Regions from separate parts of the Chryseobacterium taklimakanense genome, predicted to be linked through region 1. Evidence: riboswitches for the same ligand, from Rfam matches in the RefSeq annotation. Region 1 holds a riboswitch; the other holds the start of a gene.
What was found. Region 1 has a riboswitch for S-adenosylmethionine ahead of CKV81_RS09615 (alpha/beta fold hydrolase). Riboswitches for the same ligand answer to the same signal wherever they lie in the genome.
Positions count from the first base shown of each region.

Region 1 (4,546 bases):
ATGATCGCCAAATTGATTTTTTTAGGTTTTCCGAAAATTTCAGCTTCGATAAGATTTCTTGTTTTTTCAAGCTGATTTGATGCGACTACAAGATTTATTCGGCCGGCCGATGCAACCTGATTCAGCAACAAGGGGAAAATTTTATTACGCTGAAGTTCGGTCAGGATTTTATTATAATTTTCAGAAACCACACCGATAACCGCCAAGTCCTTAATTGCGAAAATCTGCGTTACTTTTCCTGCTTTCCTTTCCTTTTCGAATTCTTTATTCAGACATTCAACCGCTTCATCTGCATCGTTTTCATCAACCAAAACGGAAATTCCGTTTTCAATCGCCTGCTGAGAAATCACACCCACGGAAATATGAGCATCATTCAAAGCGCGGAAAATACGGCTATCAATACCAATCTGGCCTAGGAAATCAATGCCTTCAAAATTAACAAGTGCTTTATTTTCAATTATGTTTATATCTTTCTGATTTTTCATCTTTAGTTTACAATTTTCATTAAAATTTCATTGAGCTGCTCATACTCCATCAGGAATGCATCGTGTCCGTGTATTGAATTGATTTCGTGGTAGCTGACATCCACATTAGATTTTTTTAAAATTTCATAGCAATTTTTTACCTCAAACTCCGGGAAAAATAAATCGGAATTGACGGCTATGAGGTGAATTTTAGCTTTAATTTTTCTGATATCATCAAATTTTGCATCGATAGTCATCAGCAGTTGATTCATCAGTTTGTAAGCTTTTAAACTAAATCTTTCGTTGAGCGTTTTCCCGTGATAATTTAGCCAGTCGTGCGATTTCAGAAGTCCTTTCTCAGCATCAAAATCTTTGTTGAATCTCTGATTGATGGATTCGGGTGTTCTATAGCACAACATCGCGTGAATCCGGGCTTTCTGGAGCGGTTCTTCAGAATGATTGAGCAGAAACGTCTGCACTAGGCACTGCGAATGCAGCCAGTCGGTTGTTCTGTAATCTGAGGCTACGGGAATGAAGTTTTCTGCAAGTCCGTTTTCAAGCGCCAGCATTTCCCAACCGATCGCGCCGCCAACTGAGCCGCCAATCAAAGAGTGGAGTTTTGTGATTTTAAGTTCTTTTAAACCCAAAAGAAAAATTCTGGCGATGTCTTTAGTTTTAAAATCTTTATAGCTTTCGATAAAAACGCCCTCGTACCCATTTCCGGGAATATTGAAACAGATTACGGTAAACCGTCCGGTATCAATAATTTTATCTTCGCCAACCAAAGTTTTCCACCAGCCTTTTTCGCCGGAAACCGCAGAATTTCCGGTAAGCGCGTGATTTACCAAAACTATGGGAGCGGAATGAAGTTCTCTGCCGAAAACTTCATAACTCAAATGAATATCGGCAGTATTGCCTGATTCAGTTTTAAAATTACGTAATGTGATATGTTGCAGTGGTGGATTCAATTTTCTTACTATTAAAAAAATTGAAAATGCTACCTGTGAAAGTAAGTGAACGCTGTTATCTATCCCAAAAATGAGTAGAATTTAGCACCTTCTCGCTGTTTCGCAAGGGTTGCCAAGGTTTCGCAGGGTCTATTCCCTCCACCTTTCTTGATAACATTTTCAATATGTAAATGAACAAATCTGCGACAAAAGTAATGCAAATTTTCCTTTTCGCAAACTTCTGGCGGAATTTTCTTTAATTTGGGATCTACTTAAAACTATTCTTCTACGAAGATAAGTTCCTTCTGCTGCAGGTTTTCAGCTTCCTGATCTTTTCCGATTTCCTTCAGGCTTTCGATGCGGACTTTAAGCAGATATTTTATTTTATCAAAAAGTTCATCCAGATTTGTAGCCTCGGCAACCATCCCGTCCAGTTCGCGTGAATACGCAGCGTATCCCAAGGTTGAAGGGTGATAAATGATGTGAATTACATTAGATTCCATAACAGCAATTTAATTTTCTTAAAGTTAGTAAATCATTGACTTTCTACATATTAAATATCATTAACCAACCCTTAAAATTCGGTTAATCAAAAAACAATTATTTTAGCACTTTAATTGAAAAGTGATGAATGCTGAACAGGAACGATTACAAAACCCCGACTGGAAAACGTGGGGACCGTATGTAAGCAACCGCCAGTGGGGTACGGTTCGCGAAGATTACAGCCCAAACGGAAATGCCTGGGGATATACTACTTACGAAGAGGCATTGAGCCGGAATTACCGCTGGAGTGAGGACGGAATCGCCGGAATCTGTGACTATAAACAGAGGCTTTGTTTTGCTTTTTCGTTCTGGAACAAAAAAGATAAATTCATTAAGGAACGCTTTTTTGGACTAAGCAATTACCAGGGAAATCACGGCGAAGACATTAAAGAAATTTTTTATTATCTGGACAGCACACCTACCCATTCTTACATGAAAATGGTGTACAAATATCCAATCAACGAGTTCCCATATCAGGATTTAATTGAGGAAAATGGCAGACGCACCAAGCAGGACCAGGAATATGAACTTGCCGATACGGGAATCTTTGACGATGATGAATACTTCGATATCTTTATTGAATATGCAAAAATCAATCATGATGATATTCTTATTCGCGTTACAGTAGCCAACAGAAGCGGTAAAAAAGCGCCACTGGTATTGCTTCCCACACTTTGGTACCGTAATAACTGGGCGTGGGGTTACGGAAATTACAGGCCTCAACTAAAAAGTTCGGCGAGCGGAAAAATTGACATAGAGCACGAGGCTTTAGCAATAAAAAATTTCTACGCACGGGACGCAGCCGTTGAAGCGTTTTTTTGTGAAAATGAGACCAACAGCCAAAAAATCTTCGGAATACCTTCTGAAAATAAATTCTTCAAGGATGGCATCAACGATTATATTACCAAGGGCCTAGACAAAATAAATCCTGAGAAGGAAGGAACAAAAGCGGCGTTCTGCATTGACACGGAGATTGAAGCAGGTGAAAGTAAAACCTTCGATTTCCGGTTGAGTCCGCACGAGATGGACAATGCTTTTTATGATTTTGATGAAGTACTAAGACTCAGAAAAGAAGAATCCGATCTGTTTTACGACGAAATACAGTGCGAAATTACCGATGAAGATGAGAAAAATGTTCAGCGGCAAGCGTTTGCCGGACTTCTTTGGAACAAGCAATTTTACCATTACAATGTCTCAAAATGGCTTAAAGGCGACCCAAAGTATGATGCACCGAGGGATTTCAGTAATTATGTACGCAACAGGGAATGGGAACACATGCAGAACAAGGACATTATCTCCATGCCCGACAAATGGGAATATCCCTGGTTTGCGACGTGGGATCTAGCCTTTCATTGCGTGCCGTTTTCACTGATCGACAGCAGATTTGCAAAACACCAGCTGCGGCTGCTCACCAAAGAATGGTACATCCATCCAAACGGCCAGTTACCCGCCTACGAATGGGACTTCAGCGATGTAAATCCGCCGGTTCATGCATGGGCAACGTTCAGGGTTTTTAAAATTGATGAAAAAATAAACGGACATCCCGACATTCCTTTCCTGGAAAGCGTTTTTCAGAAACTGTTGCTGAATTTTACGTGGTGGGTTAACCGAAAAGACCGAAATGACAACAATATTTTTGGCGGCGGATTTCTTGGCCTCGATAATATCGGCGCTTTCGACCGGAATATGCAGTTCAAAAACGGAGAATATCTGGAACAGGCAGACGGTACCAGCTGGATGGCGATGTTTGCCCTCAATATGATGCGTATCGCGATGGAGCTGGCATTGTACAATCAGGTTTATGAGGATATGGCGATCAAATTTTTTGAACATTACCTCTACATTGCGCAAGCCATGGAAACAATTGGCGAAAAAGAAGGCCTCTGGAACGATGTTGACGGTTTTTTCTACGATGTACTTCAACTAAAAGACGGCACCTCTAAGAATCTAAAACTACGGAGTATTGTGGGGCTAATCCCAATGTTTGCCGTAGAAATTGTGGAGCATGATACTCTGGAAAAACTTCCCGGATTTACCGCACGGATGGACTGGATCCTGAAAAACAAACCGGTCCTTGCAAAACTGGTTTCGCATTGGGAAGTGGAAGGAAAAGGCCGTAAACATTTGATGAGCATCCTTCGGAAAACCAGAATTACGAGAATTCTGGAAAGAATGCTCGATGAAAAAGAATTTTTATCAGATTACGGCATCCGCTCAATGTCGAAGATTTACGAGGAAAATCCATTTGAATTCAAAGTGGATGGACATCAGTACACTGTAAAATATTTACCGGCTGAAAGCGAAAGCCGGATGTTTGGCGGAAACAGCAACTGGCGCGGCCCGATATGGTTTCCTATAAATTTTTTGATTGTCGAAAGTCTGCAGCGTTTTCATTATTACTATGATGAAAGTTTGCAGGTGGAATATCCTGTTGGCAGCGGCGAAATGCGGAATTTGCAATTTATATCTGATGATTTAAGCAACCGCCTGAAATCTATCTTCCTGAAAAATGAAAATGGAGAACGCGCCTTCAACGGTGGAAATGAACTCTTCAATAAAAATGAACATTTTAAAGATTACATCATGTTCTAC
Region 1 covers NZ_LT906465.1:2,008,819-2,013,364, reverse strand. Annotated here, with positions in the region: gene CKV81_RS09620 (ACT domain-containing protein) at 1-485, opposite strand, end outside; gene CKV81_RS09615 (alpha/beta fold hydrolase) at 488-1,432, opposite strand; SAM riboswitch class I at 1,485-1,589, opposite strand; gene CKV81_RS09610 (hypothetical protein) at 1,690-1,914, opposite strand; gene CKV81_RS09605 (MGH1-like glycoside hydrolase domain-containing protein) at 2,039-4,546, shown strand, end outside.

Region 2 (4,546 bases), 630 kb from region 1:
ACATCGATGGCAAGAAGCAGTTTTTATTACTATCAAAAACGCTTTCAAATGAAAGATAAATATGCGGAAATAAAAGAAATGATTAAGCAGATTTATCATCGTCACAAAGGAAGGTTGGGCTATAGAAGAATTACTTTGCTTTTGAAAGAAAAAGGAATTTTGATTAATCACAAAACTGTTTTACGACTTATGAAAATATTAGGTTTAAAGAGTATTATCCGAGTGAAGAAATATAAATCTTACAAGGGAGAGCAAGGGAAAATTGCGCCCAATGTTCTACAGAGGAATTTCAAATCGGACGCTCCTAATCAGAAATGGGCAACCGATGTTACAGAGTTTAATGTATCGGGTAATAAACTTTACCTATCTCCAATCATCGATCTATTTAATGGTGAAATTGTCAGTTTTGACCTATCTGAAAGACCTGTGTTCAGCCAAATCATCAGGATGCTAAAGAAATCATTCAGAAAAGTAAAATCTACACAAAACATCATTCTACATTCTGATCAAGGTTGGCAGTATCAAATGAAACATTACCAAAACTTGTTAAAAGAAAAAGGCATTATTCAAAGTATGTCCAGAAAAGGAAACTGTTTGGACAATGCGGTGATAGAGAACTTTTTTGGAACAATAAAATCAGAAATGTTTTATACCAGAAAGTTTGGTTCCATTCAGGAACTTAAGATGGAAATAGTGAAGTACATTCACTATTACAACAATGATAGAATAAGACTCAATCTCAAAGGAAAGAGTCCGGTACAGTACCGAACTCTTTCCTTTGAGAATATTGTTTAATTTTGTCTAAACTTTTGGGTGCAGTCTAAAAACAGCAGGATTCTTCATTTTAAAATTTTAAGCAAAAGCCTGCTCGAAATCTGCAATGATATCGTCGATATGCTCTATTCCGACACTCACCCGGATTTGTCCCGGTTGGATTCCCGCAGCCGATCTTTCCTCGTCGCTTAACTGTTCATGCGTAGTTGAAGCCGGATTTATGACCAAAGTCTTCACATCGCCCACATTTGCTACATGGCTTGCCAGTTTTAGTTTGTCAATAAATTTGATGGCTTCTTCTTTTCCGCCTTTAATTTCAAAATTCAAGACGCCTCCAAAACCGTTTTTAAAATATTTTTTTGCGGTTTCATGTCCGGGAAAACTTTCAAGTCCGGGGTAAAGGACGCGTTCCACATTTTCATTCTGCTCAAGATATTCTGCGAGTTTATGGGCATTTTCCACAGTTCTTTCGAGTCTCAGGGACAGCGTTTCTAAGCCCTGAATTAATAAAAATGAATTGAAAGGTGCAATCGAGGAACCAAAATCACGCAAACCTTCTACCCTCGCCTTGATGATGAAAGCAATGTTCCCAAACGGGCTTCCCACGCCAAAAACATCAGTAAATTTCATTCCGTGGTAAGATTCGTTTGGTTCAGAAAGGCTTGGGAATTTTCCGTTGCTCCAGTCGAAATTTCCGCCGTCAACAATCACACCGCCGAGACTGCTTCCGTGGCCGCCAATCCACTTTGTAGCTGATTCTACCACGATATTTGCGCCGTGTTTTAATGGAGGAAAGAGATAGCCGCCTGCACCGAATGTATTATCCACGATCAGGGGAATATTGTGTTTTTTAGCCACCTCAGCGATTTTCTCAAAATCCGGAACATTCAGTGTTGGGTTACCGATGGTTTCCAGGTAAAGAGCCTTGGTATTTTCATCGATCAGTGTTTCGAAATTTTCAGGCTCATTATCTTTTGAAAAACGGGCTTCAATGCCCAGCCTTTTTAAACTTACTTTAAACTGGTTGAAGCTTCCGCCATACAGATACGGCGAACTCACAAAATTGTCGCCCTGTTGCAGAATGTTGGTAAGCGCGATAAACTGTGCCGCGTGGCCGGAAGAAACCGCCAAAGCCGCAACGCCGCCGTGAAGCGCCGCAATACGCTTCTCGAAAACATCGGTGGTTGGGTTCATCAGCCTGGTATAGATATTTCCGAATTCTTTCAGCCCGAAAAGATTGGCGGCATGTTCCGCACTGTTGAAGGTGTAGGATGTGGTTTGGTAAACCGGAACGGCGCGGGAATTGGTGTCTTTGTCTACGTCGTGGCCGGCGTGAACCTGCAGGGTTTCAAATCTGTAATTGCTCATTTCTTTATTGTTTTAAAAATTAAAAATTAAAAGGGAGCAACTTATCAGAAGCCTGCCGGAAACAAAAAACTCCTCCGGCAAGCCGGAAGAGTTCTATAGAATAAAAAATCCTTACAAACTGACTTTCGACTTATTTTTCCCGCCTTTGTCGGGTTGAAATTGGCACCTTACCGCACTGGGCAGGTTGCCAAGGTTTCGTAGGGTCAAGTCCCTCCACCTTTCTGAATAAGCTGCGCTGAAACTTGCGTTTCAACAATGCAAATATAGGGATGATTTTGGATTTTGCAAATTTTTATGCGAATTAAACGCGGCCCGGCTTGAACGGAGCTCTTTTTATGAAACGAAGTGGAATAAAAAAGCGGGAGTGGAAGACGGAAAAAGCCGCCCAAATTGACGACTTTTAGAGATATTTTAATTTTATGGATTATTTGGTATTCTACCACCTGGAGGCGGAGTAGGATTGCCATTATTAAGCTCTGCACTGTTCGCTGGTCGCAAAGGATCGGTTGGATGATAAATACTTTCATCTTCTCTGCTTGTACAGCCTATGATCGTAAGGGCAAGCAGCACTAATTGGAAAAAGTTTTTTGTTTTCATATGAAAAAGTTTTGCTTGTTTCAAATGTATAAAAAATTTATTTAAATCACAATATTAATTTTTGTTAACATTAATGCCTGTTATTGTGCACTGTAGCGCGGCAAAAAATCGGGAGCGATTCAAAGGCTCAATACTGGCTAATAACGTAAAACAAATAAAAAAACCGGCTCTGATAGTGAGAACCGGTTTTATTGTATTGAAATCTTAAAAAATTAAGCTTCTGTATCGAAATCAGCATCTGCTTCTGCAGTTACTTTTTCGCCTTCTTCTTTAGATTTTTCTTTGTCTGCTTTTCTTTGAGAAAGTCCTTCCTTGATGGAATCTGATACTACAGAAAGAATCATATCGATTGATTTGGAAGCATCATCGTTTCCTGGAATGACGTAATCTACTTTTCTTGGGTCCGAGTTGGTGTCTACGATAGCGAAAACCGGGATACCCAATTTTTTAGCTTCAGTAACTGCGATATGTTCGCTCAAGATGTCCACTACAAAAAGTGCAGAAGGAAGTCTCACCATGTCAGCGATAGATCCAAGGTTTTTCTCCAGATTTGCTCTTTGTCTGTCAACCTGAAGTCTTTCTTTTTTGGATAAAGTTTCGAATGTCCCGTCTTTTTTCATTTTGTCGATCGCATTCATTTTCTTTACCGCTTTTCTGATGGTTACGAAGTTGGTAAGCATACCACCCGGCCATCTTTCAGTAATATAAGGCATGTTAAGTTCTGCAGCGTGTTTTGCTACAACTTCCTTAGCCTGCTTTTTAGTAGCTACGAAAAGAACTTTTTTGCCTGCAGAAGTAATTTTTTCCAAAGCGTTGCAAGCTTCGTCCAGTTTTACTGCTGTTTTATGTAAGTCGATAATGTGAATACCGTTTTTCTCCATAAAAATGTATGGAGCCATATTTGGGTTCCACTTTCTGGTCATGTGACCGAAGTGTACACCTGCCTCTAAAAGGTCTTTAACATTTGCTTTAGCCATGTCTCTTTTTTGTTTTTAGTTTACGTTCCGCTTTTTTGCAATCAACTCGTCGATAGATGGGAGAAGAGTTTGGATGCTAAACTAAACGGGGCATTTTTTGATTAGATAATAGAACCAAGAGCCAAGAACCAAGATTTCTGAAAGTGTAGAATCCCGCGTCTGGCATCTCGAATCTTTCGAATTAACGTTTAGAGAACTGGAATCTCTTTCTTGCTTTCTTCTGACCTGGTTTCTTTCTTTCCACCATTCTTGCGTCTCTCGTTAGCAAACCGTGTGGTTTAAGTGCTGATCTGAATTCTGCATTGATTTCGCAAAGTGCTCTGGAAACTCCCAGTCTGATTGCTTCTGCCTGTCCAGTATTACCGCCACCGAATACGTTTACGGTAACATCGTACTGCCCTGCAGTTTCTGTCAAAATGAAAGGCTGGTTTAATTTGTAAACCATAACATCTGTAGAGAAGTACTCTTTCGCATCTTTACCGTTTACGGTGAAGTTACCAGAACCTGGCTTCACGTAAACTCTTGCTACTGAAGTTTTTCTTCTTCCAATTTTATGAACTGTAGACATATTAATTATTTAAATTCGTTAACATTAATAGTTTTTGGCTGTTGAGCTTCGTGCTTGTGCTCAGTACCTTCATACAGATAAAGGTTCTTAAGGATAGCAGCACCCAGTCTGTTCTTCGGAAGCATACCTTTTACGGATTTTTCCAAAACTTTCATAGGATCTTTTTTCAATAGCTCTTCAGCAGTCTGCGACTTTTGCCCGCCAGGATATCCTGTATGCCAGATGTAAGTCTTGTCAGCCCACTTGTTTCCTGAAAGAGTAA
Region 2 covers NZ_LT906465.1:1,374,990-1,379,535, forward strand. Annotated here, with positions in the region: one part of gene CKV81_RS06535 (IS3 family transposase) at 1-795, shown strand, start outside; gene CKV81_RS06540 (O-acetylhomoserine aminocarboxypropyltransferase/cysteine synthase family protein) at 853-2,142, opposite strand; SAM riboswitch class I at 2,270-2,374, opposite strand; gene CKV81_RS06545 (hypothetical protein) at 2,560-2,739, opposite strand; gene rpsB (30S ribosomal protein S2) at 2,952-3,716, opposite strand; gene rpsI (30S ribosomal protein S9) at 3,898-4,284, opposite strand; gene rplM (50S ribosomal protein L13) at 4,290-4,546, opposite strand, start outside.
Region 2: it holds a riboswitch for S-adenosylmethionine, as region 1 does, so the genes downstream of both, CKV81_RS06540 (O-acetylhomoserine aminocarboxypropyltransferase/cysteine synthase family protein) here and CKV81_RS09615 (alpha/beta fold hydrolase) in region 1, are expected to answer to the same signal.